DNA from 3 places in the Dactylosporangium sp. CS-047395 genome. Region 2 is predicted to be linked to each of the others. Evidence: riboswitches for the same ligand, from Rfam matches in the RefSeq annotation. Region 2 holds a riboswitch; each other region holds the start of a gene.
The links. A riboswitch is a leader RNA that binds a small molecule or an ion and turns the genes downstream of it on or off. The one in region 2 is predicted to bind cobalamin.
Positions count from the first base shown of each region.

Region 1: it holds a riboswitch for cobalamin, as region 2 does, so the genes downstream of both, ACQP00_RS16315 (ribonucleoside-diphosphate reductase subunit alpha) here and ACQP00_RS12910 (cobaltochelatase subunit CobN) in region 2, are expected to answer to the same signal.
Region 3: it holds a riboswitch for cobalamin, as region 2 does, so the genes downstream of both, ACQP00_RS20565 (peptidase) here and ACQP00_RS12910 (cobaltochelatase subunit CobN) in region 2, are expected to answer to the same signal.

Region 1 covers NZ_CP192015.1:3,472,797-3,483,140, forward strand. The annotation lists gene ACQP00_RS16290 (hypothetical protein) at 1-400, shown strand, start outside; gene ACQP00_RS16295 (Hsp70 family protein) at 464-2,413, opposite strand; gene ACQP00_RS16300 (TetR/AcrR family transcriptional regulator) at 2,486-3,046, shown strand; gene ACQP00_RS16305 (maleylpyruvate isomerase family mycothiol-dependent enzyme) at 3,043-3,687, shown strand; gene ACQP00_RS16310 (ABC transporter substrate-binding protein) at 3,697-4,581, shown strand; cobalamin riboswitch at 4,648-4,855, shown strand; gene ACQP00_RS16315 (ribonucleoside-diphosphate reductase subunit alpha) at 5,000-7,378, shown strand; gene ACQP00_RS16320 (ribonucleotide-diphosphate reductase subunit beta) at 7,396-8,373, shown strand; gene ACQP00_RS16325 (hypothetical protein) at 8,328-10,344, opposite strand, start outside.
Region 2 covers NZ_CP192015.1:2,756,576-2,766,919, forward strand. The annotation lists gene ACQP00_RS12865 (ABC transporter substrate-binding protein) at 1-561, opposite strand, end outside; gene ACQP00_RS12870 (FecCD family ABC transporter permease) at 717-1,604, shown strand; gene ACQP00_RS12875 (FecCD family ABC transporter permease) at 1,601-2,593, shown strand; gene ACQP00_RS12880 (ABC transporter ATP-binding protein) at 2,586-3,392, shown strand; gene ACQP00_RS12885 (Lrp/AsnC family transcriptional regulator) at 3,349-3,864, opposite strand; gene ACQP00_RS12890 (MFS transporter) at 3,956-5,077, shown strand; gene ACQP00_RS12895 (precorrin-2 C(20)-methyltransferase) at 5,001-6,506, opposite strand; gene ACQP00_RS12900 (precorrin-8X methylmutase) at 6,503-7,123, opposite strand; gene ACQP00_RS12905 (precorrin-3B synthase) at 7,120-8,181, opposite strand; cobalamin riboswitch at 8,260-8,385, shown strand; gene ACQP00_RS12910 (cobaltochelatase subunit CobN) at 8,445-10,344, shown strand, end outside.
Region 3 covers NZ_CP192015.1:4,388,508-4,398,851, forward strand. The annotation lists gene ACQP00_RS20560 (hypothetical protein) at 1-257, opposite strand, end outside; gene ACQP00_RS20565 (peptidase) at 281-1,336, opposite strand; cobalamin riboswitch at 1,436-1,581, opposite strand; gene ACQP00_RS20570 (hypothetical protein) at 1,924-3,660, shown strand; gene ACQP00_RS20575 (hypothetical protein) at 4,094-5,053, shown strand; gene ACQP00_RS20580 (DUF4760 domain-containing protein) at 6,092-6,655, opposite strand; gene ACQP00_RS20585 (AfsR/SARP family transcriptional regulator) at 6,996-9,209, opposite strand; gene ACQP00_RS20590 (cation:proton antiporter) at 9,733-10,344, shown strand, end outside.

The DNA of each region.
Region 1 (10,344 bases), 720 kb from region 2:
CGACACCGGTCACGACGTGGACTACGGCCAGTACTCGGCCGGCCAGGAGCACGACGCCCTCGACCAGCTGCACCAGGCCCAGGGCTCCGAGCACGACGCGCAGTCGCAGTTCGGCATCTACGAGAACGACCACCACGCGCAGGAGTCGACCGACTTCTCCACCGGCTCGCACGTCGAGTACGACCAGCCGGCCGCGGTGCACTACTCGGCCGACAACTACACCAACTACAGCCACGACGCGTCCGAGGACGACCACGTCTTCGCCGCCGAGGGCTCCGAGTCCTCGCACTCGGCCCAGTTCTCCGAGCTCGACGCGCTCTCGCAGCGCTTCGACGCCGCGTTCGCGGAGGGTACCCAGTTCCACGGCGAGGGCGGCCAGTACGGCGTCGCCGCCAACTAGCACGACAAGGGCTACCCCTGGCTCGAGGCCGGTCACCGTCACGGTGGCCGGCCTTCGCCATGCCTACCGCTGCATACCCGCCACCGTCTTGGTGAACGTGGCTTTCGTGGCGGCGATGGTCCGGTCGCGCAGGTCGTCCTTCTCGGCCTGCGTCCACGTCTTGCCGTCGGCGCGGGAAGCGAAGAAGTCCACTCGCATGCACACATTGCTGTCGCGCAGGCTCAGGGTCAGTCGCAGTTGCGCGGCGGCCTGGTCGCCGACGCCCGGGCTCTCGTAGATGACGGCCTCCTCGCCGAGTCCGGGCACCTGGGAGTTCGGTCCGGCCAGTTCCGCCGACGCGGCGGCCTGGGTCTGCATGCGCGAGGCCAGGGAGACGTCGTTGTACGCGTAGACGATGAACGAGACGGTCGCCGTACGCTGCTGCTGTGGGTCGCCCACGGCGTGCGAGCGGGTGTACGCGCAGCTGGTCGTGTTCACCGTCGCGTCGGGGTTGCGGCTCCCGGTCGGCTTGCTCAGCTCGCCCTCGTAGAGGTCGAAGAACGGCGTGGCGTCCGAGGCGGCGCACTCGTCCTTGGGCACCTTCTCGAGCGCGTACTTCCCGGGGCCGCCCGCGTTCTGGGCGCCCGCGGTGTTGGCCGGTGTGGTCGGGCTGGTCGGGCCCGGGTCGCCGGTCCGGTCCTTGGCGAAGGCGTAGATACCGGCGGTGGCGGTGCCGGCCACGAGGAGTACACCTAAAAGCACCATCGTGATGAGGACCGCCGGCGACGGACCGCGCCGCTGCGCCGCCGGTGGCCGCGGGGGCATCACCGGGGTGAAGGGGCGTTGCGGGGTCAGGGGCTGGCCGGTGACGGCGGCCGGGGAGACGGGGGCGGCCGCGAACACGGGCGACGACACCGGGGTGGCCGCCGCCGTGAACTCGCCGGTCGTCGGGTAGGGCGCGCCGCCGGAGGCCGGGACCGCCGAGATCGGGGCGGCGTTGGGCGTGCGGTTGACGTAGAGGGAGCCTTCCGCCACCACGAGTTCCGGCTGCTCGGCGACGATCGGGGCGATGCCCAGGGCCTCGTGCAGCATGGTGGCCACGAGCGGGATGCGGCTGGAGCCGCCGACCAGGAACAGGCCGGCGATCGCGGCGGTGCCCACGCCGGACTCGTTGACCAGGGCGCGGGTCATCGCGACGGTCGAGCGCAGGACCGGGCGGGTGAGGCCCTCCAGCTGCTCGCGGCCCAGCGGCACCTCGCGGCCGAGCGCGGGGATGCCGACCACGGTGCCGCTGGCCCGGGAGAGCATCTCCTTGGCCGAGCGCACATCGTCCCAGAGCTGGCGGCGGGTGGCCGGGTCCGTCCACAGCTGCCCGTACGTGGCCTGCAGGAACCCGATGACCGCGGCGTCCACGTCCAGGCCGCCGACGTCGTTGAGGCCGTCCGAGGCGACCTGCTCGAAGCCGGTGTGGGTGCGCCGCAGCAGGGTGACGTCGCAGGTGCCGGCGCCGAGGTCGTACACGAGCACGCACGCCCCGAGCGGGAGACCGGCGCCGCGGGTGTGCGCGAAGTACGTGGCGGCGGCGGTCGGCTCGCCCACCAGCTCGATGTTCACGAACCCGGCGTGCCGGGCGGCGTCGGTGAGCAGCGCGCGCCGGTTCTGGCCCCAGCTCGCCGGGTGGGTGAGCACCACGTCCTGGACCGGCCCGGCGACCCGCGCGGCCTCCCGGGCGACCCGGCCGAGGACCGCGACGATCAGGTCGCGCACCCCGACCTCGGCGTCGCCCAGCAGCACCGCGGTGTCGTCGATGCGCCGCTTCGGGTTGGGTTCCATCCGTTCGGGGGCGCTGCGGGCCAGGTGGGCGGCGTCGCGCCCGGTGTGCAGCTGCCCGTCGGGGCCGAGCAGGACGGCGGAGGACAGCAGCGGCGACCCGTCGAACAGCAGCGGCTGCACTCGCGCGTCGGGGCGCTGCAGCATCGCGATCGTGGTGGAGGTGCCGAAGTCGATCCCGAGGCGCAGGCGCGCAACCGTCATGGTCGGCCAGGATAACAGTCGGCCACCTGACTACATCTGTAGTTTTGCTCACTACAGATGTAGTCTCAAGCGGTGCGAACTCGGCGGGAGCAGTTGCTGGACGCGGCGATCGAGGTCATCGGCGCGGGCGGCATCCGGGCGCTCACCCACCGGGCCGTCGACGCCGGGGCCGGACTGCCGGTCGGCTCGGCGTCCAACCTGTTCCGCACCCGCGAGGCGCTCATCGACGCGGTCGTGCAGCGCTTCGCCGAGCGCGAGCAGGCCAACTGGGAGCGGATCGCCACCGAGGTGGTGCCGCAGAGCCCGGAGGAGCTGGCCGAGGTCCTCGGCCGGTTCGCCAAGCTGAGCACGGGCCCGCAGCGGTCGCTCACCCTGGCCCGGTACGCGATCCTGCTGGAGGCCGCCATCCGTCCCGAACTGCGCGCCCAGCTGCTGGAGACCGGGGCCAGGGTCAACGCCTGGGCCACCCACTGGATCCGCGCGAGCGGCTCGCCCGACCCCGACCGCGACGCCCCACTGATCATGAACTACTGGACCGGCCTGGTGCTCCACCAGCTCGCCATGCCCGATCCTGCCTTCGACCCGACGCCCGGCCTGCGCGCGCTGGTCCGCACCCTGGAGGTACCCCGATGAAGTTCCCTTGGTGGCCCGCGATCGATGCTCAACGCACCGCCGTCGCCGACCTGCTGGCCTCGCTCACGCCCGACGAGTGGTCAAGTCCCTCGCTCTGTACACAGTGGACTGTCCGCGAGGTGGCCGCCCACCTGACGCTGCAGCAGATGACCGTACGCGACCTGCTGGCCCGCACGCCCATCCTGGTCGGCGCCCGCGGCAACCTCGAACGCGGCATCCACGACATGGCCGTCGCCCGGGCCGCCGAGGTCGACGACGCCGGCCTGGTCGCCCTGATCCGCGCCTCGATCGGCTCCCGCCGCGCGCAGACCGGCGTCACCCCCTACGAAACATTGACCGATATGCTCGTCCACACCCAGGACATCGCCATCCCCCTGGGCCGCGACCTGCCGATGCCGCCCGACGCCGCCGCGGCCGCCGCGACGCGCATGATGACGATGCACTGGCCGCGACCCTTCCCAATCAAAAAGACCCTGCTCCGGTACTCCCTGCTGGCCGACGACACCGCCTGGCAGTTCGGCAACGGGCCGGCGGTCGAGGGCCCGATGAGCGCGCTGCTCCTGCTGGTCTGCGGCCGCCTCGCCGCGCTGGACCACCTGCGCGGCCCGGGACTGGAATCACTGCGGGCGGTCGCGGCATAGGGTCGGGGTATGCGCCTGGTGTCGTTGCTGCCGTCGGCCACCGAGATCGTCTACGCCCTCGGTCTCGGGGAGCGGCTCGTCGGGGTCACGTTCGAGTGCGACGAGCCGCCCGCCGCCCGGGCCGAGAAGACCGTGGTGGTGGGCGGCCGCGACACCAAGGGGATGACGCCGGGCGAGATCGACGCGTACGTGCGCGACCAGTTCGCGGCCGGCGAGGACCTCTACACCCTGCACGCCGGCGCCCTGGCCGCACTCGCCCCCGACCTGATCCTCACCCAGGACCTGTGCCGCGTCTGCGCCCTGCCGTCCGGCCACGTCGAGGACGCCCTGGACCACCTCGGCTGCCGCGCCGACGTGCTGTCCCTCGACCCGCACACCCTCGACGAGGTGCTGGAAACCATCGCGACGGTGGGGGAGCGGGCCGGGGTGCCGGAGCGGGCCTCGACCCTCATCGCCCACCTCCGATCCCGGCTCGACGCCGTCGCGGAACGGGTGGCGGGGCGCGCCCGGCCGCGGGTGGCGGTCGTCGAGTGGGTCGACCCGCCGTTCACCGCCGGACATTGGGTTCCCGACCTCGTGACCGCCGCCGGCGGCAAACCCGTGGCGGCCCGCCCGGGCGCGCGGTCGGTGCAGGTCGACTGGTCCGAGCTGACCGGCGCGCGTCCCGACGTCGTGGTCGTCACGCCGTGCGGCTTCCACCTGGACGGGGCCGCCGAACAGGCCGCGCTCGTCGCCCCGCGGTTCCCGGACGCGCAGGTCTGGGCCATCGACGCCGACGGCATCGTGGTGCGGCCCGGCCCCCGGCTCGTCGACGGAGTCGAGGCCCTCGCGGCGATCCTGCACCCGGACGCCGCCGCCCCGGCACCCTCGGGCTCCATCCGCCGCGTGCGCTGAAGCACGCGGCGCGACGCGACACGCCGCACAAGGTGTAGTGGCGTGCATTCGTGGCGGTACCCATATATGGTGTTGACCGTAGCTGGTTCGGCCACTCGTCCAGGGTGGCCGAGGCAAGAGGGAACCCGGTGCGAATCCGGGACTGCCCCGCAGCGGTCAGTGGGAACGACAGCCGTCATGTGCACTGGGCTCGATCAAGCCTGGGAAGCGACGGCCAGTAGGCATGCGCTCGACGCCCACGAGTCCGAAGACCTGCCAGCGCGCCGCGCACCGATGAGGGTGGGCGGCGGTCGAAGGCCGCGCGGGACGGCCGACGCCGAGTGCCGGGCCCTGGCCGCATGCCGCCGCGGGGCACCGGTGGCGTCTCCGCGTGTCCTTTCGACCTCAAACCGTCGAGGGCACGAGGAGAGGAACGCGGATGCAGGTCCGGAAACGCAACGGCGACACCGAAGCGGTGGACGTCAACAAGATCGTGCGCGCGGTCGAGCGCTGGGCCGGGGACCTCGACGAGGTCGACCCGATGCGCGTGGCGACGCGCACCATCAGCGGGCTGTACGACGGCGCGACCACCGCCGAGCTGGACAAGCTGTCGATCCAGACGGCGGCCGAGCTGATCGGGGAGGAGCCGCAGTACTCGCGGCTCGCGGCCCGGCTGCTCGCCGCGTACGTCGACAAGGAGGTGCGCGGGCAGGGGGTCGCGAGCTTCAGTCAGTCGATCGCGTACGCGCACCAGCAGGGACTCATCGGCGACGAGACGGCCGCCTTCGTGGGCCGCAACGCGCGTAAGCTGGACGACGCCATCGACCTGCGGGGGGACCTGCGCTTCGAGTACTTCGGGCTGCGCACGGTCGCCGACCGCTACCTGCTGCGCCATCCTGAGTCGCGGCTGGTGGTGGAGACGCCGCAGTACTGGCTGCTGCGCGTCGCCTGCGGCCTGTCCGAGACGCCGGCCGAGGCGATCGGGTTCTATCGACTCATGTCGTCGCTGGCGTACCTGCCGAGTTCGCCGACACTGTTCAACTCCGGCACCCGGCACACCCAGATGTCTTCGTGTTTCCTCGTCGACTCGCCGCGCGACGAGCTGGACTCCATTTACGAGCGGTACCACCAGGTCGCCAAGCTGTCGAAGTTCTCCGGCGGCATCGGCATCTCGTGGTCGCGCGTGCGGGGGCGGGGCGCGCTGATTCGCGGTACCAACGGGAAATCGAACGGCATCGTGCCCTTTCTGAAGACCCTGGACGCCGGGGTCGCCGCGGTGAATCAGGGCGGGCGGCGCAAGGGAGCGGCGTGCGTCTATCTGGAACCGTGGCACCCGGACATCGAGGAATTCCTCGAACTGCGCGACAACACCGGCGAGGACGCCCGCCGCACGCACAACCTGAACCTCGCGAACTGGATTCCGGACGAGTTCATGCGCCGCGTCGAGGCCGACGAGGAATGGTCGCTCATCGACCCGTCCGACGCCCCCGAACTGCCCGACCTGTTCGGCGAGGCATTCGACGCCGCCTATCGCGTCGCGGAGAAGCAAGCGGTGCGCACGATCAAGGCCCGCGACTTGTACGGCAAGATGATGCGCACCCTCGCGCAGACCGGCAACGGCTGGATGACGTTCAAGGACCGCTCCAACGCGCTGTCCAACCAGACCGGCGCGCCGGGCAACACGATTCACCTGTCCAACCTGTGCACCGAGATCGTCGAGGTCAACAGCGACGGCGAGACCGCGGTGTGCAACCTCGGCTCGATCAACCTCGGCGCGCACGTGACCGCCGGCGGCGTCGACTGGGACAAGCTGCGCGCCACGGTCCGCACCGCGGTCGTCTTCCTGGACCGGGTCATCGACATCAACTACTACCCGTCGCAGCAGGCGGCGGCGTCGAACCCGCGCTGGCGCCCGGTCGGCCTCGGGCTGATGGGCCTGCAGGACGCGTTCTTCACGCTGGGCCTGCCGTTCGACTCGCCCGGCGCGCAGGAGCTCTCGACGCGGGTCCAGGAGGAGATCTTCCTGACCGCCCTGGAGACGTCGGCGGAGCTGGCCGAGCGGTTCGGCGCCCACCCGGCGTTCGCCGAGACCCGCGCCGCCGGTGGCGTGCTGCACCCCGACCTGTGGGACGCCGTCCCGGCCGCGGCCGAGCGCTGGTCGGCGCTGCGCACCCGGATCGCGGCGAACGGCCTGCGCAACTCCCTGCTGATCGCGCTCGCCCCGACGGCGACGATCGCGTCGATCGCGGGCTGCTACGAGTGCATCGAGCCGCAGGTCTCCAACCTGTTCAAACGCGAGACCATGTCCGGCGAGTTCCTCCAGATCAACACCTATCTGGTACGGGAGCTCAAGTCCCGCGGCCTGTGGACGTCCACGATCCGCGAGCAGATCAAGCGGGCCGAGGGTTCGATCCAGGGCATCACGGAGCTACCGGCCGACGTGCGCGACCTGTACCGCACCGCCTGGGAGCTGCCGCAGCGCGCCTTGATCGACCTGGCCGCGGCGCGCTCGCCGTACGTCGACCAGTCGCAGTCGCTGAACCTGTTCATGAGCGCTCCCACGATCGGGAAACTCTCCTCGATGTACCTGCACGCGTGGAAGTCCGGCCTGAAGACCACGTACTACCTGCGCTCCCGCCCCGCGACCAGAATCCAGCAGGCAACGGTCTCCGTGGCGGCTACCTCGTCCGTTTCTGCGGCGTCGGCTGGTTCTCCGGCGCCGGCCGTTTCCTCTCCGGCGGCTGTTGGTTTGATCGCCCCGGCTGACGCGGTCGCCTGCTCTTTGGAAAACCCCGAGTCCTGCGAGGCGTGCCAGTGAGCCTGCTCGATCCCGGCATGGATCTCACCCTGCGGCCCATGCGCTACCCGCACTTCTTCGACCGCTTCAAGGACGCCATCAAGAACACCTGGACCGTCGAGGAGGTCGACCTGCACAGCGACCTGCCCGACCTGGCCAGGCTCACCCCCGCCGAGCGGCACCTGGTCTCGAGGCTGGTCGCGTTCTTCGCCACCGGCGACACGATCGTCGCCAACAACCTCGTGCTCAACCTCTACCAGCACGTCAACTCCCCGGAGGGCCGGCTCTACCTCTCCCGCCAGCTCTTCGAGGAGGCCGTGCACGTCCAGTTCTATCTGAACCTCCTCGACACGTACGTCCCCGACGAAACAGAACGGTTCGCGGCCTTCGCCGCCGTGGAGAACATCCCGTCGATCCGCCGCAAGGCCGACTTCTGCTTCCGCTGGATCGACTCCCTGGGCGACCTGCACGAGCTCCGAACCCGCGACGACCGCCGCGCGTTCCTGCTCAACCTGATCTGCTTCGCCGCCTGCATCGAGGGCCTGTTCTTCTACGGCGCCTTCGCCTACGTCTACTACCTCCGTTCCCGCGGCCTCCTGCACGGCCTGGCTTCCGGCACCAACTGGGTCTTCCGCGACGAGTCGATGCACATGGCGTTCGCCTTCGACGTGGTCGAGACGGTCCGTTCCGAGGAGCCGGACCTGTTCGACGACAAAATGGCCGCCGAGGTCCGCAACATGCTCACCGAGGCCGTCGAATGCGAGGTCCAGTTCGCCGCCGACCTGCTCGAACAAGGCATCTCGGGCCTGTCCCTGTCCGACATGCGCGAATACCTCCAGCACGTCGCCGACCGCCGCCTCGCACTGCTGGGCATCGAGCCCCTGTACGGCAGCCGCAACCCGTTCGCCTTCATGGAACTCCAGGACGTCCAGGAACTCTCGAACTTCTTCGAACGCCGAGTCTCGGCCTATCAGGTAGGTGTCACCGGCACCGTCTCCTTCGACGACGACTTCTGACGCTCCGGCCCGTCAAGCGCACCAACCAGGCGTCGCGCCTCAACGACGAGGCGCGACGCCCCTTTCCGCGCCGCCACCTCCGCAAGCCCCGCAATCAACGCCGACGAATCCCCGCCGCCATCCCGAGAACCGCCGCGCAACTCACCGCACCCAACGGCGGTCGCAGTCGTGTCGCTCGTGGGGTGGGTTACCCCTCGTCCAGCGGCGGCCGTTTCCGCGGCGATCGCAAGCAGATCGGGCGTCCCGCGCGGCGTCGTCGGCGCGGCGAGCATCGCCGGGAGCGCGGCAGCCAGCACCCGGAACACGACATGCGGCGCCCCGGCGGCGGCCGCATCGCGCAACGGTTCCACGGCCCGGTTCACCTTGATCGCCCCACCGACGGCAAGCAGCCCCAGATAGTGCCCGGCCGTCTCCGCGTCGAACGAATCGGTGGCGGCCAGCAACAGCAGCGCGTCCACGGCGGCCAGGCGGTCGGCTTCGTGGCGCGCGGTGAGCCCATAGGCAACGGCGATCGCCAGCGCCGGTCCGCCCTCACCATGGGTTTCGGCCAGCAGCGGCAGGATCGCCCCACCCCCGCGCTGATCCATGTCGGCGGTCGCGGCCACGTCGGACAGCGCGAAGGCGGCGACCAGCCCGCGATGCCACGGCAGCATGCCCGGCCACAGCACATGCCAGCCGTTGCTCCCGACCCCGACCGGCGGCGCCGCCGTACCGAGCAGCCCGAACGCCTCCGCCGCACCCGTCGTGGCCGCCGCATCCGTCGTCCCCGCCGAACCCGTCGTGCCCGTCGTCCCTGCCGCACCCGCCGTGCCCATCGTCCCTGCCGCACCCGCCGCACCCGCTTTCTTCGGCGTCTCCGGTGGCGCGGTGGTGACCTCGACGCGCAGGGTCGGCAAAGTGTCGAAATCCCAGTCGCCTCCGTGCTTCTTCGGCCGGCGCGGCCTGACCTCCACCTGCCACGCCGGCTTGGGAAGACCGTAGCCGCGCAGCCACGTGCCCAGCCTCGACCCCGCCGGCGTTTTCAGCGCCTCGGCCCGCGCCGCCGAGTCCAGGTCCGGCCCGGGTGGGAGGCGCAGCATCGCCTGGGCCAGATCCCACGGCCATGGGTCGCCGGGACGGAAGGCGGCCAGCCGGGCGAGCAGCACGTCGGTGTCGAGGACCCCGTTGCTCCAGGTCGGTGCGCTCAACAACCCGCCGGCCGGCAGCGAGTCCGATCCCAGGTGCAGCCCGATCTCGGCCAGCCGCGCCCGCAACAGTCGCTGCGGCGGCGGGATGCGGCGGTCCGGCGGCGACTCGCCCAGCGACAGGAACCGGCGGGCCGCGGCCAGCAGCGAGGCCCATCCCGAGGTCGCCGCCGGGGCCAGACCGGGGTCGATCGCGGTCTGCAGCAACCGGGTGAACGTGCCGCACACACAGTTCGGGTCCCACCGATGCTCGCCCATCCCGGCGCGGTGCCGCTCCACGACCGGCTGCAGCGCGCGGGCCAGGGCGGTCCGGTCGCCGGCGGCGAGGCGTACGACGCCGTCGAGGATGCGTTCGAGGGGCAGCAGCGCGGAGAACGGACGGTCGCTGTAGAACGCCGCCACCTCCTCGGCCAGCTCGTCCGGGTCGGCGATCGGCGCCGGTGCCGGGGCGACCGCCGGGGGAGCGGGGAGCGGGACGGTGACGGGCAGCAGTGCCGGTGCCGGAGCCTCCAGCAGCGCCTCGATCTCGGCCCGCCGAGCCGGGTACGCGCGGGCCAGCGCGCCCAACCACGTCCGCTGCGCCTTGACGAGGCCCTTGTCCGGCCGGAGCAACACGGCCCGCGAAGCCTCCAGCACCGCGTCCAGGTCGAGCTCCCGCGCACCGCGCAGGACTTTCTGCGCGGCCGTGGCCACCGTGACCGGCCCGTCGGACAGCAGCCGCAGGTAGTCGCCGGCGTGCGCCGAAGCCTCGGCCGGGGTGGGGGAGAGGGCCGTCAGCAGCGCCAGG
Region 2 (10,344 bases):
GTCGCCGCCGAGGGCCTTGGCCAGCGCGGCGTACCGCTCGATGACCTTCGCCAGCGACGTGCGCGACACGGTGAGGCCGACGCTCGGGGCCAGGGCGAGGATCTTGTCCTTGCTGTCCTCGGGGACGTACCAGAGCTGGTTCGCCTCGTACATGTTCGTGATCAGCAGCTCGGGGCGCAGGGCGGCGTACTTCTCGATGTTGAACTCGCCCCACGCGTTGCCCAGCGACTCGCTCTTGCTCGGGTCGAGGTCGCCGGCGAGCGGGTCCTTGCCGCCGTCGGCCGCCTTGACCGGGCCGAACGTGCCGGCGAAGGCGGTGACGCCGAAGTCGTGCAGCGCGGCGGCCGTGCCGACGTACGCCACGATCTTCTTCGGGGCGGCGGGCAGGCTGACGTTGGTGCCGCGGTCGTCGGTGAAGGCGAAGGGACCACCGGCGCCGCCGCTCGCCGCCGGGTCGGTGCCCGACTCGGAGGTGTCGTCCCCGCAGGCCGCGAGCGCACCGAGCGCGCCGAGCCCGAGGACGCCGGCGAGCAGGCCGCGGCGGGATACGTTCAAGGACATGGTGGGTTGCCTCTCTCTCGTTCGGCACTTAGGGTAGCCTCACTTAAGATATTCATGTCAAGGCGGTACCTTTGCACCCATTCGTGCGCCTCGCCGGCTCGGTCGGCGTCCTCGTCGTCGTCGCGGTCGCCAGCCTCGCCATCGGCGCCCGGGCCATGGGTCCCGCCGAGGTCTGGCAGGGTCTGACCGACGCGACCTCGACCGGCGCCACCGTCGTGCGTGAGCTGCGGCTGCCCCGGACCGTGCTGGGCCTGCTGGTCGGGCTCGCGCTCGGCCTGGCCGGGGCCCTCATGCAGGCGCTGACCCGCAACCCGCTCGCCGACCCGGGCCTGCTCGGGGTCAACGCCGGCGCGTCCGCGGCCGTGGTGAGCGCCATAGCCTTCCTGGGCGTGACGGATCTCTCGGGCTATGTCTGGTTCGCCTTCGGCGGGGCGGCCCTGGTCTCCGTCGTGGTCTATGCCGTGGCCGGAGGGCGCTCCTCCTCACCGGGCAGTCTTGCCTTGTCCGGTACCGCCGTCAGCGCCGCCCTCTACGCCTACGTCGCCGCCGTACAACTGCTGGACACCGCCTCCCTCGACCGGATGCGGTTCTGGACGGCCGGCTCCCTCGCCGCCGCCCGGCCCGGCACCGCGCCGCTGATCGCGCCGTTCGTCCTGGCCGGGGTCGTGATCGCGGTGCTGCTGGCCCGGCCGCTCAACGCCCTGGCCCTCGGCGACGACTCGGCCCGCGCGCTCGGCGCCCACCCGGGCCGCATCCGGATCTTCGCCGCCGTGTCGATCGTGCTGCTGTGCGGGGCGGCCACCGCGGCCTGCGGCCCGATCGTCTTCCTCGGCCTGATGGTGCCGCACCTGGTCCGCTCGTTCACCGGCCCCGACGTGCGCTGGCTGCTGCTGTTCAGCGCCATCCTCGCCCCGGCCCTGCTGCTCACGGCCGACGTGCTCGGCCGGGTCGTGGCCCGCCCGGGCGAGCTACAGGTCGGCGTGGTCACCGCGGTCCTGGGCGGCGGCTTCTTCCTGGCCATCGTGCGCCGGCGGCGGGCATGAACCGGCTGCGCGTCCTTGCCGTCAGCGTGGCCCTGGCGCTCGCGGCGATCGTCATCGCCCTGGTCGCCATCGGCAGCGGCGACTACCCGATGAGCCTGCCCGACGTGGTCCGCACGCTCTTCGGCCACGGCTCGCCGGCCGACGAGTTCATCGTGCAGGAGCTGCGCCTGCCGCGGGTCGTCACCGCGCTGACCACCGGGGCCGCCCTGGCGCTGGCCGGCGCGCTGTTCCAGTCGCTGGTCCGCAACCCGCTGGGCAGCCCCGACGTGCTCGGGTTCACGCAGGGCTCGGCGACCGGCGGACTGATCGCGGTCGTGGTGTTCGGCGGCGGTACCACCGCCGTCGCCACCGGATCCGTGCTCAGCGCCATCGCCACCGGGGTCGCCATCTACCTGCTCGCCTGGCGCGGCGGCGGGCACGGGCACCGGCTCATCCTCGTCGGCATCGGCGTGGCCGGCATCCTCACCGGGGTCAACAGCTACCTGCTCATCAAGGCCAACATCGTCGACGCCGCCCGGGCCGTCCTGTGGCTCACCGGCAGCCTCGACGGCCGCGGCTGGGGCAACGCGGCCGTCGCCGGCGGCGCGCTCGTCCTGCTCACCCCGATCGTCGTCGCCCTCGGCCAGGCCCTGGCCAACCTCGAGCTGGGCGACGACCCGGCCCGCGGCCTCGGCGTCAACGTCGGCTTCGTCCGGCTCACCGCCCTCGCGTGCGCCGTCCTGCTCGCCGCGGCCGCGTCGGCCGCCGCCGGGCCGGTGCTGTTCGTCGCCCTGACCGCCCCGCAGCTCGCCCGCCGCCTCACCGGGGCGTCGGGGCCCAACCTGATGGCCTCGCTGTTCATGGGCGCCGCCCTGCTCACCGGGGCCGACGTGCTGGCCCAGCGGCTGTTCCCCGGCCACCAGCTCCCCGTCGGGGTCGTCACCGGCCTACTCGGCGGGGGCTACCTGATCGTGCTGCTCGCCCGTACCGCAAGGAGAGCCCGTGTCTGACCGGCTTCGGGGAACCGACCTGACCCTCGGCTACGACGGCCGGACCGTCGCCGAGCACCTCTCCATCGACATCCCGGACGGCTCCTTCACGGTGATCGTCGGCCCCAACGCGTGCGGCAAGTCGACCCTGCTGCGCTCCCTGGCCAGGGTCCTGCGCCCGAAGGCCGGCACCGTCCTGCTCGACGGGCGCGACATCGCCACCCGCCCGGCCCGCGAGGTCGCCCGCACCCTGGGGCTGCTCGCCCAGACCGCGATCGCCCCGGACGGCATCACGGTGGCCGACCTGGTCTCCCGCGGCCGGTACCCGCACCGCGGCCCCCTGAGCACCTGGAGCGCCACCGACGAGCAGGCCGTCCAGTGGGCCATGGACGCCACGTCCGTCACCCCACTGGCCACCTCGTTCGTCGACGAGCTCTCCGGCGGCCAGCGCCAGCGGGTGTGGATCGCCATGGTCCTGGCCCAGGAGACCCCGATCCTGCTGCTCGACGAGCCCACGACGTACCTGGACATCGCCCACCAGGTCGACATCCTCGAACTGTGCGCGCGCCTCCACCGCGAGCACGGCCGCACCCTGGTCGCCGTCCTGCACGACCTGAACCTGGCCGCCCGCTACGCCACCCATTTGGTCGCCATGCGCGACGGCCGCATCCTGGCCGAGGGCCCACCCGACACGGTCGTGACGGAGCAGATGATGGAAGCCGTCTTCGCCCTGCCGTGCCGGGTCATTCCGGACCCGGAAACCGGAACGGCCATGGTCATTCCGCGCCGCCGCGCGAACTCCATCCAGCCGACGGCGTGACCGGCCGCTCGTTGTCAAGGGCGGTCACAGGCCTTCCCTCGTACTGCGTGGACAGCACGATGTGCGTCCGCACCTCACCATGGGTCCCGATCCGCTCCACGACCCCCTCGAAGTGCGCGAGGTCGCGGGCCCGGATCTCGAGCAGCGTGCAGTACTCCCCGGAAAGCCGATGGATGGCCGCCACCTCCGGATAGTCGGCCTCGCCGGTGGTCCGCAGCAGACAGGCGCCGGGCCGGCAGCGCAACTGCACGAACGCCCGGACGGCCTGCCCGACGGCTGCGGGCTCGACGACAGCCCGATACCCCGCGATGACCCCGGCTTCCCGCATCCGCCGCACCCGCTCGGCCACGGCCGGCGGCGAGAGATGCACGCGGCGCGCGAGCTCGTTGAACGACAGCCGCGCGTCGGCCTGCAGCTCACCGAGGATCCGCCAGTCCACCGCGTCGGCGTCGAACGATCGTGAAGTGGCCATGCGGATCACGGTACGAGCGCAAAGCCTTTCCCGCGTCCCCGGTGGCAACGCCCATGTGCCGCAAGCCCCGATCTGCCTACGGTTGTAGGGCATGACCTGGTTGTGGATGGCCGCCGCCCTGGGCGGTTTCGCCCAGTCCCTCGCCGGCGCCGCCGGTGCGCTCCTCGCCTTCCGGATTGCCGGCCCGGCGGTGGCCGGATTACCGCAGACCGCCCTGGTGCTGGGCGCCGCGCTGGCCGCTCTCCTGCTGTCCGCCCTGACCCGCCGGGTGGGCCGCACCCGCGCCTTGGCGACCGGCACCCTGACCGCCGCCGTCGGATGCGCTGTCGTCCTGCTCGCGGCCCACCTCGCCAGCCTGCCCCTGGTTCTGGCGGGCACCCTCCTGTCGGGCGCGGGCAACACGGCCGTGACGCTGACCCGGTACGCGGCCGCCGAACTCGCCGGCACCATGACCGCCGTCCTCACCGCCACCGCCGCCGGCGCGATCGCGGGCCCCCTGCTGCTCGGCCTCGCCGACCCCTACCTCGTGGCCGCCGCCGCCTTCGTGCTGGCCGCGCTGTGCTACCTGCCGGCGCGGGTGCGGTCGGTGGTCGAGGTGCCGGCAGGTCCTTCGGTGCGGCCGAGCCGGACGGGCCTGGCCGTGCTGACGTTCGCCAACCTCGTCATGGTCGGCGTGATGACCTTCGCGCCGGTCCACCTCGCCCACGGCGGGGCCTCGGCCACCGGGATCGGTGCCGTGATCAGCGCCCACATCGCGGGCATGTTCGCGCCCTCGCTGATCTCGACGAGGCTGGTCGCCGCGGTGGGCGCGGGCCGGACCGCTCTGCTCGGCACCGCGGTCCTGCTGATCGCCTGCCTGACCGTCGCGTCCGGCGCGACCGAGGGGCTGGTGGCCGGCCTGTTCCTGCTGGGCGTCGGCTGGAACTTCTGCCTGGTCGCGGGCAGCACCCTCCTCGTCGCGGACGTCCCCGCCCCGGACCGCCCACGCCGCGAGGCCTGGGGCGAGCTCGGCATGGGCGCCGCCGCCGCGACCGGAGGCGGCCTGTCGGGCCCGCTCGCCGCGAGTGCCGGCTACCCGGCCCTGGCCTGGATCGGCGCCGCCCTCGCCCTGACCTTCGCGGTCGTCGTGCTCAACCTCAGGCCGGGTAGCGGCGCGGGGTCCAGACCACCTGCGAGTCGTCGTCGCGGCGGCGGGTTTGCGAGGAGCCGATGATGAGCAGCGTGCGCATGTCCACTTCGGACGGTTCGAGGTCGGCCAGCCGCACCACGCGCACCGACTCCTCCGGGCCGCCCACGTCGCGGCCCACCACCACCGGGGTGTCCTCGGCGCGGTGCCGCAGCAACAACTCCTTCGCCGCCGAGACCTGCCAGGTGCGCGAGCGGGAACCCGGGTTGTACACCGCGATCACCAGGTCGGCCTTGGCCGCCGCCTCCAGCCGGCCCGCGATGACGTCCCAGGGCTTCAGCCGGTCCGACAGCGACAGCACGCAGAAGTCGTGCCCCAGCGGCGCGCCCGCCCGGCTCGCCACCGCCTGCGCGGCGGTGAGGCCCGGCAGGACCCGCACCGGCACGTCCTTCCAGCGCGGCTCCGAGGCCACCTCCAGCACCGCCGCCGCCATGGCGAAGACGCCCGGGTCGCCGGACGAGACCACCGCGACGCGGCGGCCGTCCCTGGCCAGGGAGAGGGCGAACTCGGCCCGCTCCACCTCCACCCGGTTGTCCGAGGCGTGCCGCCGCTGCCGCGGGTTGGCCGCCACGCGGTCCAGGTACGGCCCGTAGCCCACCAGGTCGTCGGCCGCGGCCAGGGCGGCCTGCGCCTCCGGGGTGAGCCAGTCGCGCCCGGCCGGGCCCAGGCCGACCACGACCACCTCGCCCGCGGCCACCACGGCGGGAGCCGCGGCCAGTGCGGCCGCGGTCTCGTCGTGGACGCGCGACGGCAGCAGCGCGATCGAGAAGTACGGCACCGACGAGGGGTCGACGGAGGCCAGCGGGGCGACGCGCTCGCCGGTGGTGGTGGCGCGCTCCACGTACCAGGCCTCGTCCAGCCGGCCCGCCTGCTCCAGCGCGTCGCGGACCTTGCCGAAGGTGCGGCCCAGTTTCATCACGGCGGCCGAGTCGGTCGCGGCCAGCCGCTCCGCCAGGACCGGGCCCGGCAGCGTGCCCGGCAGGACGGTCAGGATCTCGTCGCGCTCGACCAGCGGGCGGCCCAGGACCGCCGAGGCGCCCGAGACCGACGTGACGCCCGGGACGACCTCGGTGCGGTACCGGCCGCGGAGGCGTTTGTGCATGTGCATGTAGGAGCCGTAGAACATCGGGTCGCCCTCGCACAGGACGACCACGTCGCGGCCCGCGTCCAGGTGGGCGGCCAGGCGGGCGGCCCAGGCGTCGTAGTGCTCCTCGATCACCCCGCGGTAGTCGTTGTGCGCCTCCGTCGTGACCGGGTAGACCAGGGCCTCCTCGATCTGGTCCGGGCGCAGGTACGGCTCGGCGATCGACCTCGCGATGCTCCTGCCGTGGCGGGCCGAGTGGTACGCCACCACCGGGGCCGCCGCGACGAGCCGGGCCGCCTTGACCGTCACCAGCTCGGGATCGCCCGGGCCGAGACCGACGCCGTACAGCTGCCCACTGTCCACAGTGCTCATTCCTCTTCGCTCGCGATCGCGTTCACGGCGGCGGCCGTCATCGCGCTGCCGCCCCGGCGGCCGTGCACCACCAGGTATTCCAGGCCCGATTCGGCCAGTGCGGCCTTCGACTCGGCGGCGCCGATGAAGCCGACCGGGATGCCGATGACGGCGGCCGGCGTGCCGGCTCCCTCGGCCACCATGTCCAGCAGCCGGAACAGGGCGGTCGGCGCGTTGCCGACGGCCACCACGGCGCCCTCGATGCGGCCCCGCCACAATTCGAGGGCGGCCGCACTGCGCGTGTTTCCCAATTGCAGAGCCAGCGTCGGTACTTCCGGTGCCCGCAACGTGCACACCACGTCATTGCCCCGCGGCAGCCGGGCGCGGGTCACCCCGGACGCGACCATCTCCGCGTCGCACAGGATCGGGGCGCCGGCCAGCAGCGCGGCCCGGGCGGACGCGACCACGCCCGGCGACCAGCCGACGTCCGCCGGAAGGTCGACCATCCCGCAGGCGTGAATCATCCGTACCGTCACCCGCGCCACATCCGCCGGCAGCCCCGACAGGTCGGCCTCGGCCCGGATGGTGGCGAACGAGCGCCGGTAGATCTCGGCGCCGTCGCGGATGTAGTCGCTCACCCGGTCACACTCCGCCGATAACCTGAACCCGTCGCGAGCATCTCCACGTGCCTTCCCTTCGGCGCGCCGCAGCGGCGCTCGCAGCCCACCCAGTGCGCCGGCTCCGGCGTGCCCGCGGCGACGGCGGCCCGGGCGTCCGCGCGCACGTCGGCGAGGGACTTGGCGCAGCCCGGCCGGCCCGCGCAGGCCGTCACCCCGGCCCACGGCGAGGCGGGATCGGCGGCGAGCCCGGACGCCACAGCGTCGGCCATCGCCGCGGCCGGGACCACGACGGTCCGCCACGGGGTGACGATGATCTCTTCGAGCGCGGTCAGGGCGGCAGACTGGGCGCCGGTGAGCAGCCCGAGCGGCACCACGAGCACCGCGAGCTCGCCATGGATCCCGGGGCCGGGCGCGTCCGAGCCAAAAATCCGAAATGTCCCGAGCGTCGTGCCGAGACGCGCCGCGACACGCGCGGGGCCGTCGGAGAGCTCGGCGAGCCGCCAGGCCTTGGACTCCTGCGCGGCCCGCTCCGCCAGGAAGGCCTCGGCGGCGCGCACCAGGAGGGGCGGGCCGCCGTGGAGCTCGGTCGGTACACCGGAGAGGATCAATCGGGAATCGTGCAGGCCGACGTCGCCGACCAGCGCCGTCACGTCCCCGCGGCCGTCGTCGAGGGTGGCCAGGAACCGGCCGGGGAGCCCGGCGAGCGCGGGCGTGGCGCACAGGAGCGCGTCGAACTCGGCCACCAGCGGCCGGACCGCGGCGCTCAACGGGCTGGCGACGATGTTGCGGACCCGCTCGTGGGTGGCCGACGGCAGCAGCCCGGCGTCGGTCAGGCGCGCCGCCAGCTCCCGCTCGGCACCCGGCCGCAACGCCCTGACCTGCACGTTTCCGCGCGAGGTGAGCTCCAGGGCGGGGTCGCCGAGCTCGGCCGCGGCGGTGCGCAGGACGCGCAGCTGGGCCCCGGTGATCCGGCCGCCGGGCAGCCGGACGCGCGCCAGCCCGCCGTCGGCCGCCGCGTGCACCTGCACGGCGCCGGGGCACCGGTCGGGGACGTCGCGTCCGCTTGGAGCCTGCACGCGGCGGATATTACCTTCGCTTGACGCCGCACAGCCTCTTCCAGGAGAGTTGAGGCGCTGTACAACGGCGACGTGTGGAGGAACCCGGTGCGAATCCGGGACGGTCCCGCCACTGTGACCGGGGAGTGAGCCTCCAGCACGACGGCCACCGGGCCCAGCCCGGGAAGGCCCGGGGGTGAGCGCCGATCCGGGAGCCAGGAGACTCTCCGGCGCCGGCATCGACCCACCAGCTTGGGGCGCGGACCCCGAGGGAGGACCCCGGCGTGATCCTGCTGTTGTCGACGTCCGACACCGACCTGCTCAGCGCGCGGGCCAGTGGTGCCGGCTGGCGCCTGGCCAACCCGTCGCGCACGTCCGTGGCGGACCTTCCCGGGCTCGCCGACGGCGCCGAGCTGATCGTGGTGCGCTTCCTCGGCGGGTACCGCGACTGGCAGGACGGTTTCGACACGCTCCTGGCCACCGGCCGCCCGGTGGTGATCCTCGGCGGCGAGCAGGCGCCCGACGCCGAGCTCATGAGCCACTCGACGGTCCCGGCCGGCCTCGCCGCGCAGGCCCACGCCTACCTCGCCTTCGGCGGCGCGGCCAACCTCGCCGAGCTGCACCGGTTCCTCTCCGACACGGTCCTGCTCACCGGCCACGGCTTCGCCGCGCCGGTCGAGACCCCCGTCTGGGGCGTGCTGGAGCGCGCCGAGAAGGACGTCGACGGACCGACGGTGGCCGTCATCTACTACCGGGCGCACCACGTCGCCGGGAACACCGCGTTCATCGAGGGGCTGTGCACCGCGCTGGAGTCCGAGGGCGCCCGGCCGCTGCCGGTGTTCGCCGCCTCGCTGCGCACCGCGCCGCCGGAGCTGCTCGCGACCCTGGCCGAGGCCGACGCGCTGATCGTGACGGTGCTCGCGGCCGGCGGCACCCGGCCCGCCGACGCCCAGGCCGGCGGCGAAGACGAGGCCTGGGACGTGGGCGCGCTGGCCGCGCTCGACGTGCCGATCCTGCAGGGGCTGTGCCTGACGTCCAGCCGCGACACCTGGGACGGTAACGACGACGGGCTGTCGCCGCTGGACACCGCGACCCAGGTGGCCATCCCGGAGTTCGACGGGCGGCTCATCACGGTGCCGTTCTCGTTCAAGGAGATCGACGAGGACGGCCTGACCGTGTACGTCGCCGATCCGGAGCGGGCCGGCCGCGTGGCGGGGATCGCCACGGCCCACGCGCGCCTGCGCCGCATCCCGAACGCGGACAAGCGGGTCGTGGTGATGCTCAGCGCGTACCCGACGAAACACTCCCGGATCGGCAACGCCGTCGGCCTCGACACGCCTGCGAGCGTCGTGCGGCTGCTTGAGGCCCTTGCTCGTGAAGGCTACGACCTCGGGGAAGGCTTCCCTTCTGATGGGGATGCGCTCATCCACGAGCTGATCGCGGCCGGCGGGCAGGACGTCAACTGGCTCACCGAGGAGCAGCTGCAGGGCAACCCGGTCCGCATTCCGGGCGAGCGCTACCGCGCGTTCTTCGACACGCTCCCCGACGACCTGCGGGCCGGGATGGAGCAGCACTGGGGCCCGGCCCCGGGCGAGCTGTTCGTGTCCGACGGCGACATCGTGCTCGCCGCCCTGCAGCGCGGCAACGTCGTGGTGATGGTGCAGCCGCCGCGCGGCTTCGGCGAGAACCCGGTCGCGATCTACCACGACCCGGACCTGCCGCCGTCGCACCACTACCTGGCCGCGTACCGCTGGCTGGCCGACTCCTTCGGCGCGCACGCGGTCGTGCACGTCGGCAAGCACGGCAACCTGGAGTGGCTGCCCGGCAAGACGGTCGGGCTGTCGGCCGGCTGCGGGGCCGACGCGGCGCTGGGCAACCTGCCGCTCATCTACCCGTTCCTGGTCAACGACCCGGGCGAGGGCACGCAGGCCAAGCGCCGGGCGCACGCCACGCTGGTCGACCACCTGGTGCCGCCGATGGCCCGCGCCGAGTCGTACGGTGACATCGCCCGCCTCGAACAGCTCCTCGACGAGCACGCGAACATCGCCGCGCTCGACCCGGCCAAGCTGCCCGCGATCCGGGCCCAGATCTGGACGCTGATCCAGGCCGCGAAGCTCGACCACGACCTGGGGCTGGACGACCGGCCGCACGACGCGGAGTTCGACGATTTCCTGCTGCACGTCG
Region 3 (10,344 bases), 1.6 Mb from region 2:
CCCCAGCGTTGGGTGCCGGTGACGGTGAACCCGGATCCGGTCAGCGCCGCCAGCCCGGTGGCCGGGTCGCCGGCGAAGCAGCTGGTGACGACGCCGCCGCCGAGGGAGCCGAAGTCGACGACGACCGTCACGCCGGTCGACGGGGCGCACGCCGCGGCGTGCGCGGCCAGCGGTGCCGGTTCGGCGAGGACGAGCGCGGCGGTGACGCCGAGGGCGGCGAGCGTGGTGGACAGGGCGCGGCGCAGGGTTGACCTCATCGTCCCTCCACCATGGACAGTGGTCACGGGCAGGCCAGTGCGGGTGCGGCCGGCCGGGCACCGGCGGCGGACAGGGTCGCCAGCCCGGCACCGGTAAGGCCGGGGACGGCCTGGGCAGTGGCCCGGACGGCGATTGCCGGGTCGAACCGGGCCGCCGTGTAGGCGATCGCGCCGCGGTTGGCGGCTGGGCCGGTGCAGCGGACCTGCAGGGTGAGCAGGAAGGCGCGTGCCTGCAGCCACGGCAGGGGGCGGCCGGCGACGGCGAGGGCCTGTGCGGCTAGCCCGGTGGAGTTGCCGTTCACGACGCCGGCGCCGTCGGTGAACGCGCCGTCGGCGTGCTGGACCGAGACCAGCCACGCGATCGCCGGGGCGGCGTCGGCCGGCCGGTGGGCGGCCAGGAGCGCCTGCACGGCCAAGGCGGTCGCGTCGACGTCGCTGGTGCACGTGGGCTGGTCGAAGTAGAGCGGGTACCCGCCGTCCGCGCACCGCGTGCCCGCCAGGAACGCCGCGCCCGAGGCGGGTGCCCCGGCGGCGGTGCGGCCGAGCACGAGCAGAGCGAAGGCTTGGGTGAACTGGTTGCTGTAGTCGCCGAACGCGGACCGGTCGGAGAACCGCCCGGACGGCGTCTGCAGCCCGCGCAGCCGGGTGATGAGGTCGACGCCGCCGAACGAGGCCGGGTTCCCGCCGCGGACCTGCACGGCGAGGGCGAGCTTCGCGGTGGCGCCGGCGTAAGCCTCGGTGCCGTCGCCGATGTACCCAGTCAGGATCTCCGGCCGGGCGAGCCAAGCGGTGGCCTTGCCGGCGTTGGTGTCGGCGACCTTCGCCGCCGCGAACGCGAAGACAGCGTCGATGGTGAGGCCCTGGTCGGGGTAGGCGACGCCGTCGAAGACGACCTCGAACCGCTCGCCGTCGACAAGCTGGCGTGCCAGCCACCCGGCGGCCGCGTCGGACCGGTTGAGGGTCGGCAGGGTGGCGGCCGCGGCGGGCGCGGCGGCGACGCCGAGCAGGACGGTGGAGAGGGCAAGCGCGGTGAACACCCCGGTGAGAAGGGTGCGCGCGCGGTGCCGGAGGACTGCCATCAGGCGGTGCCTTTCCGGCCCTGGCAGTCGAGAGAAACCGGACGGAAAAACGGGATGCCCGGCGGCTCCGACCCGTGGGCCACGACGGGTAGGGAGGTGCAGAACCAACGCGCGGAGACGGGTATTCGGGCTCACGACCAGCACAGGCGTGCGGGTCATCTACCGTTGCGGGCCAGCGCCGGACTTCAACCGGACTTCCCCCATCAACGCACGGCTATGGAGTTGTCACCGACAGTCTGTCGGTGTCCCGCGGCGCCGTCAATCCCGTCGGTCAGGTTGTGGCGTTCGTGACAAGTCGCCCCGGGGTCCAGGACGAGCCGAACTCGTGATGTCATGCAGCGATCGTCCGGTCCTGCCCGCAATCGGCGCCGCAGAGGGTCGACGCCGCAGAGGGTCGGCGCAGTTGGCTCGAGAAATAGGCTGATCCGGCTCTCCTGCCCCGAAGGGCCTGCCCGAGAAGCGTTGAACGTCGAACCCTCCGCTGCTGCGACCGCACAAAATCATGAATCGGTCTTGTCGTGGCGAACGCGGACATTCCTCGTGCTTCGGGGAACCGTGAGTGATCCCGTTTCGTCACAATGTCAGGCGTGTCGATGGACCACGCGGTACGGCTGGGCATCGAAGTCGGGGCCGACTATGCGATCGCAGCGCTGGCCTGGCCGGACGGCACGGCAATGGTGCTGCCGATGGACGGCTCCGGCTTCCTGATCGCACCAGAGCAGGCCCGGTCACGGCCCGCGAGCGGCGAGCCCGAACCGGTCGACACTAGCAACGGACCAGCTGCGTCGCCGCGCCTCCCACCGGGCAACTGGACGTTCGCCGCGGTCACCCGGATTCTGCAGGACGCCCACGCAGTTGCGGGCACGCGCATCGACACAGCAACGGTGGCCATCCCGGCCGGATGGTCACTGCGGCAACGCGAACAGGTGCGCGCCAACGCCGTCCGAGCTGGTCTCCGCTCCGTGCAGCTCATGCCATCGCCGATCGCGGTCTGCTGGCACGTGCTCGCCGGCGGCCACGAACTGCCGCCGGGGGCACAGGTCGTGGTCTGTGAGGTCGGGGACAGCAGCTCGGCAGCGGTGGTCGGCCGTGACGGTGACGGTGGCTTCACCGTGGTGTCCGATGTGGATGAGCTGACCGTACGCTCCGGCATCCCCGGCAACGCACCATCCGGCCCGCCCGTCGAAGAGGTCGTCCGCCGGGCGATGGCAGGAGCCGACCTGCCGATCGGCACCCCAGATCTCGTGTGCGCGGCCGGTCACGGCGCTCGGCGGGCCGACGTCGGCCGATCGCTGCATACGGTGACGGGCGTGGAACCGATGCTGGTCGTGGAGGCTGAGCTCGCGGCTGTCCTCGGCGCGGTGCAGGGGCCGCAGGCAGTCGATCACGGCGCGCCGGCACCGCACGCTGCGGCTTGGCACGACGTCTGGGCGCTGCTGCTGCCAGCGTTGTGGTCGATGGCGTTGTTCGCGCAGTTCCTGACCGGCTCGCAGCGATACGGGCCGCGGGAGAAACTTGGCCAGCCAGGCATGTTGCTGGCCGCGTGGGGCGGTCTCGCCTTCGCCGCACTCTTCGCGCTGCTGGCCGTGGTGAGCACCACCATGCTGGCGACCGCTGCCCGGCACGAACCGACCGGCCGTGACCCGGACAGCCCGACCTTGGGGGAGTGGGTACGGCACCGGCTGACGGCCGCGGCCCTCGCCGGTGGAGCCGCCGGCGGTGTGCTCGTCGCAGGACTCTTCGTGGTCATTGCCGGTGGGTTCTTCGACCTCGAACTGGGGCCGCTGCTGCGCTGGTCTGTGCTGCCGATCCTGCCGGCGGCGGCTGCTGTCGTGGCCGTGGCGGTGGTGGTGTGGCGGCGACCGGAACCGCCCGAGGGGGAGTGGCCGCAGTGGCTGCGGTTCCCGCCGGTCGCCGTGATGCTGGCAGGGATCGGAACGCTGCTGATCTCCTACGACGAGACCGGCAGCCCATGGGTGCTGCAGCCGCTGAGCTGGCAGCTGCAACAGTGGCTGCCGCCGGGCCAGATGACGATCATCGGGCCGGTCGGCCGGCTCGGCGGGCTGTGCATTGGTGCGGCGACTGCTTGGCTGCTGGTGACAAGACCGCTGGCCCGGCTGCTGCTCGGCACCTTCCTGGCACTGCTGGTCGCCTCCGTCCTGTCCTGGCGCATCACCGGTGCCGTCGCGGTCGGCTTCTGCCTCGTGGCCGCGGTGTGGTGGGCGTTCGTAGCCGTGCGGCTCGTCCTACGGCCCAAGTTGCTGGCATCGCCGGCTCCAGGGGCTCGGCCCGCTGCTACCGCCGGCGACGGGGCCGGCAGGTGATGATCCGTCGTCTCCCAGGCGGTCGTAAGCCCAGGCCGGTACGCCTCGCGCGACAGCACGCCGGAACCAACGCAGCAGCCCCGGACTCAGTACCCCCAGCGTCCGAAAGCACCATGCCGAGCAATCGGCGTCCGGCCACTCGGCACGCTGGCCAGACGATCTGCGAACGAAAACCGGTGCACGCATGACCAGCGAGCCGCACACCGCCGGCAGCCGCCCGGCGCTTCCCGCCGGATCACAGCCCGGATCAACCCGATCCGACCAGCCGCGCGTCCTGATGCGGTACGGCGTGGTCGTAACGCCACGGATCCAGATCGGCCGCCGCGTCCCAGTCCCGCAACTCACGGGCACTGCCACTCCCGCACCCACCGGCGGCGGGCGGCACCATGCTGGATCAGTCGGGAGACGCCGTGCGGTCCAAGCCATCGCCGCCGTGGTCGCCCTTGCCCTGACCGTCGCCGGCTGGCAGGTCGTCCGCGGCTCGTCCGGTCCGCAGCCGCGCGACCTCGTACAGCAGCTGTTCGACGACCTCGCTGCCCACAACCTCGCGACCTGGACGACCTCCCAACTGTGCTCCAGTAACCCGATCTGCGGCCCAGGGGCACTGGCCAGCGGATACGAGGCGCCGCAGCACGTCACCATCGACCAGGAGCCCGAAGACACCGCTGGCACCACCCGGCGCACCATCGTCCACGTCTCGTATGAGCTCGGCGGTCAGCGGATCACCGACCAGGTCACGACGCTCTACAACCCGGGCCGCGTGTTCGGCGGCTTCTGGCAGCTCGGCGACCGCCCCGTCACGACGCTCACCATCCCCGGCCCGGCGCCGTCACGGGTCACCGTCGCCGCGGTGACCCTGCTGCCCGCGGACCTCACGAAACCGCTGACCATCCACGTGCCGCCCGGCCGGTACACCATCAGCCGGGCCGAAACCCCGCTGATCGCCGCAACCCAAACGACCGCGGTAACCGCGCCTGGCCCGCCCGCCACCGTCACCCTGCCCGCCGACATCCCCACCGACGTCAACGACAACATCATCGCGCTGATCCGCGACCGCATCGACGAATGCGCCACGAAGCACGATTTCCTCCCCGCGGCAGGTACCGCGCGGCCCGGGATCCACGGCTGCCCGTTCTCCCACAACACCAAATACGCGCTCACCGACAGTGTCACCTGGAAGATCGAGCAGTACCCGGTCCTGGAACTCACCGCGGCCGACGACGGCAGTATCGCCGTCGCGACCAAGGCACCCGGCCGGGCCGCGATCCACTACCGGTGGACGCTGCACCTCGTCGAACCCCGCGACTGGACCGACGCCAATGCCGTCGAGACGATCGACGTCAGCGGCCGCATCACGACGGAGGCTGGAGCCCTCACCTGGGCGCCGGCGTAGCGGCACCTCATCGCAGCTGTTGCACAGTCGTGGCCGGGTGGTACGCGCCCAGCAATGTAGCTGCCCCGTCCATACCGACCCTCGTAGCCGGGGCTGGCCCTGACCGCGCCGCCCGGGCGGATGTGCGGCACCGGCCGTACGCGCAGGTCGGCGGCGACTGGTGCGCGCGACGATTGCCTCGGACCGTGGGCGCTGCGGACACTGACCGGCCGGGTGCGTCCGCACTGCCCGCACGGCTCGCCGCTGCTGGATTGCCGGCGGCAGCACGAAGAGCACCGGCTGGCCTTGCCTTCCGCCCATTCACCCGTGTTGTTGCACCGCTGGCTATGAGGGAGAAAGCCAGCTCCACCGGGACGGCCATAACTGGCCCCGCCACGACCGGCCTGCCACCGCCACCCGTAACCGAACTTCGACAGGTATGCGACCACGAAAGGATGAACCCGCCGAGCACGGCTTCCGGACGCTTGACGCGCACGACCGACCACCGGACTCAAATCGACAGGGCGGCGAATTGGTCATGCGGTGTGCCCTGGGCCGACCATTTGCGAGCCGGCATCCGATCATCGGCGGAGTCGAGTCGAGCGTTGCCTCGTGCCGAGGCCATACAGGCGGCGAGGATGTAAGTCCGGGTGCCGGTCGAGGTTGTTGCGGGCACGGAGGTACGTGGGTCGGCGTGCGGGGCGGCGATCTGGATGTCGCGGAGGCTGGCCCCAGCGTCGAGCGTGGTGGTGACGAGGGTGTGGCGCAGTGTGTGCCGGTTCGGACCGCAGCGAGCGGGTCAAGGGCTTCGCCGGCGCACCGATGTAGGAAGACCCGCAGGTCCGACTCGCTGTGAGGCCGGGACTGACCGCGGTAGCGGCGCCGTACGCGGCTGTCGGCGCGCGGAGCACGAGGTTGCTCGGCGACGCGACGCCGGCACCGGGAACAAGACGGTGGGCGATGTACTCCAGTGCGTCATCATCGGCGATGAACGCCAGGTCGCCCGCCGCGGCAGATTGCGCGTCCGATCGATCGAATCCGGCGGTCGCGACCGCATGCTCATGGAATGCTGACGCGTTCGCCAGGCGCATCCCGAGAAGCTTGCTGAAGGCGCTCAAGATGCGGTTCCAGTGCCTGGGCCAGATACTCCATCTCTACGTAGGCCAGGTTGTGCCCGGTGGCTTGACGGACGCGATCGATGAAGTCCTTGTAGGCGTCGAATACCCGCACAATGATCGTCCCCGACGTCCTTGCCACCACCTCGATGTCAAATACCTCGGCGTTGATACCCGCGGCCAGGTCCTCGTAGAAGTTCAGATAGTTTCTGAGCAGGCGGCCACGCGGACTGTTGGAATCTGCGTCACGCGTGAACTGTTTGACCGCCTGTATGTCGGTGTCAGACGGCACCTCGCTGGATACCAGCCGACGATGTTCCATCGTCGCGGCGAGGTGCTCTAGGGTCGACTGCCGCTTCACGCGGAGCTGTTCTGTCGCGAATGCTTCACTCGCATCGTTGATCTGTCGCTGCAACAGGCGTAGCTGCTTCACGAGCAGAGCGAGGAACACGATGTTGACGATGAGGGCGGCTACCGCGGCGATGGCAGAAACGGCGTCGGGCTTCATGGCAATTTCGCATCTCACGGCCGGCCTGTCCGGCGGTGGTACAGACCGATGTATCCGCCATCATCGAAGCAGTGAAGTTGCCGGAATGGCATGCCCATACGTCGGATGCGGCGTCCGCTCATCGGCATGAGCGCGCGCTGTCGGCCCGGCCGGACGCCCTCTACACAGCATGACCGCGCCGACAGTGGGTTCGATCATGCTGGGGCCAAATATGGCCGTCCCGATGGAGCCGGTTTTGTCCGTCCGTCACGGCCACACCGCAGCGGATCAGCGTCCGGCGAGGACTTGCCGATCGTAGTTCGACCAGATCCTTACCCCCCTCGTGCCGTGTCCGCACGATTCATCGAAAGAACTGCCCGTCGGACGGCTGAGGTTGGCTGTCTGGCCGGATCGGATCCGTGAGCAGGCTGGTCAGCAGGGCAATGGTGGCTGGATCCGGCTGGTAGCCGTGCGCGGTCAGGTGCTCCGTCAGCGTGTCGGCGGCGCGGCGTAGCCCGTCGGGGTCACCGGCGGCGGCATGGTGTTGCAGCACCCTGCGGTGCAGCTGTTCGTTGGTGGGTGCGAGGCGTAGGCCCTGGTGTAGCAGCCGTAGTGCGGCTTGCGGATCGCTCGCCGCGTCGGCGAGGTATGTGTACACGTCCAGCAGGTGCCGGATGGTCCGCTCCCGATCCACCAGAAGCCACTCGTAGGCCCAGCCGGCGGCGAGCTCACCACCCGCGATTTCCGCTGCCGCGGCCAGCAGCACGTGCCGGTAGCCGGCATCGGTGGTGTTGGCGGCCGCGTCGAGGAGGCCTTGCAGTCGCCACAGGTCAACCTGGACCGCGGCAGGGTCGAGGCGCAGGACCCGCTGACCCTCGCCGTTCGCTGCGCCAGCCGGAGGGTCCTGGCGGAGGACCGGCCGTCCCGCCGCGTCGCGCAGCGTCCTGCGCAACTCCGAGAGGGTGGTCAGGTAGCGGCGATGCGCGGCGCTGCTGGGCACGTCCGGCCACAACGCTTCCTTGAGCTCGTCGCCGGTGAGGCCGTCGCGGTGCAGCGTGAGCAGGACGAGCATCTGTTGTCCGGCCGTCCGGCGGATCGGCACCGGGCTGCGCGATCCGTCCGGATGCGGCCGCAACACCCCCACTTCGCCGAAGACCCGGACCAGGAGCCGCCGGGGGACGCCAGCGGTGTCTGGCGGCGGGTCCGGCCACCTGGTCGGATCGTTCGCCGCCTCGCTGCCGGCCGGGCTCGCGTGGCCCGCTGGCATTGATTCCGCTGTATCGGCGAGCAATCCGAGGCTTGTCAGCAGCTCGGTCGTGATCTGCTGGTGGAGGACCGGCAATCGGTCGACGGCCGGGCGCTGCCCGGTCACGGCGTGGACGGTGCCGTCGTCGTTGACGTGCCAGCATGTTCCGCCGTCCGGCGTGGCCGTTACCCGGACTGTGCGGTGCGTTGTCTGCCCGACGTCGCCATCCGGTGGGTGCCCTGCATCAGCCGGCCGCAGGGCGCTTGCCGGCGGGGGAGAGGCCGGATCCGCCTCGTCGCGATCGTTGGTGAATACCACGACGTCGGAGCCGGGGTCGTGGCCGACACCGGTGCCGGCTATCAGGAGCCGGGTGGTGGTGGGGACCTGGGCCGTGCCGAGTACCTGTCCGGCCAGTCCGGTCCGGAGCAGGATCCGCGGCGGTTCGTGGGGCTGCACCGCGAGGGCGACAATCAGGCCGCGGGCGGCACGATACCGGCCGGGGCCGGTGAGGCTGAGGTCGCCGTCCGGCATTATCTCCCGCAGCGCCACCGACGGTCGCGTGTCTCGTCTCCCAACCACGCCGAAGTCGGCAACGTCGTGCTCGGTGCCGAGATCCGTGCCGAGATCCATCGTGTCCGCGGTGTCGAGGTCTGCAAGATCAGGCCCCTGCACCTCAGTGGCCATCCGGCCGGCTTGCGCCAGGCGCTGCACCGCAGGTGGCCATGGCGGGAGGTCACGATCGTGGCGGTGCCAGCCGCCCGGTGGCCGCGGCACGTACCCGCGGCGCGTGTGCGTCAGCGCCAGCCGTGCCGCGACGGCGACCGCTGCGGCGATCGGCAGTGACAGCCAGCCGCCTGGCACGTCGACACCGGCAGTCCTCCGCACGGCAGACGACGGACCGGCAGCTCTATCCACCGGGCTTGCATGAGCGTCCTGGGCGGCGGCAGGCCCTGGCATCAGCTCGGCCGCCGCCAACGCCGGAGCGCCCCCGCGAGCCGTGTGCAGCGCGAGGAGAACCCCGCTGGCGGCGGCGGTGACCGCGGTGCGCAGCGGCACCGGGAGCCAGGCGGCAGCCCGGCGGCGCCCGCGCAGCACCGCGACCGCGTCCAGCATCACCTGCCATACCAGCGTGAGCCACACTAGCCAGCCCACACCGACCGCGGCTGCCGCCGCACCCAGCTCCGACATCGGCTGCGCCAGGATCACACGCCAGTCCCAGACCACAGCCGACTGCACGACCACCAGCGCGGTCGGCAACACCGCCAGCATCACCAGCAGCAGCAGCGCGGCACCGGCTGCCCGCACCAGCCGCCCGGCCGTCGACCTCACCGAACCACCTCGTCACCGCGGGTGCAGCACCCGATCCTGTCGCGGACCGTCGCCGCAGCAGCTATGGCAAAACAACGGCGGACATCGACACCGGGCCAAGCCATAGCGATCGACATATGCCCATTCTGCACTGGCATGCTCGCCCGCATCGGCGTGCGCATCGGCGCTGGGAGCGCCGGCGGAGCGTGGACCACGGCATGCAGCATCCGCACGCGTCCAGCCGCACCCGTGACCGGCGCCGAAGCGGAACCGGCGCGAGGCGGTTCCGCGGGCTGTCCCCGGCCGGTGCCCCGACGCTGGTCGAACGGCGATTGATCGGCGAACAAACCGGGGACCGTTCCGGACACGGCATTGGCAGACGCGGGCGGTCCCGGGGTGCATAAGCCGACCCGATCGGCTTCGGTCTGGGGTGTCGGTCGCCGATGTCGCTTCCGGTCGGGGTGGTGTTCGGGTACGGTCGTTGCCGGAGTGCCGGGAAGTCTGGTCGGCGATCGCTGCGCCGTGCCGACCGACAGGACCCCGGATGACCCTGCTGCTGTGCTTCGCTGCCGTGCTGCTGCTGGCAGTACTGCTCTCTGCGCTCGCCCATCGCACCGTGCTGTCCACCGCGGTGCTGTTCCTGGCGGCCGGGTTCGTCCTCGGCGACGGCGCGACGGGCGTCATCCACGTGACCGCCGGATCGCCGATCGTCGCGTCCCTCGCCGAGCTGGCGTTGTTCGCGGTGCTGTTCACCGACGGCATGCGGGTCGGCTGGATCGACCTGCGCAGCGCCTGGCAGCTCCCCGGCCGGGCGCTGGGCTGGGGCCTGCCGCTGACGCTGCTCATCACCGCGACCGTCGCGCACTGGGTGGCCGGGCTCGGGTGGCCGGAGTCGCTGCTGATCGGGGCGATCCTGGCCCCGACCGACCCGGTGTTCGCCGCCGCGCTGGTCGGCAACGACAAGGTCCCCGCCCGGCTGCGGCACCTGCTCAACGTCGAGTCGGGAGTCAACGATGGCCTGGCCCTGCCGTTCGTGGTCGTGCTGCTCGCCGTCGCGGCCGGCTCACACAACCTGCACCTGGGCGAGATCGGCCTGGAGCTGGTCGGCGGGATCGCCATCGGGATCGCCGTACCGTGGGCGGCCATCCGGCTCGAG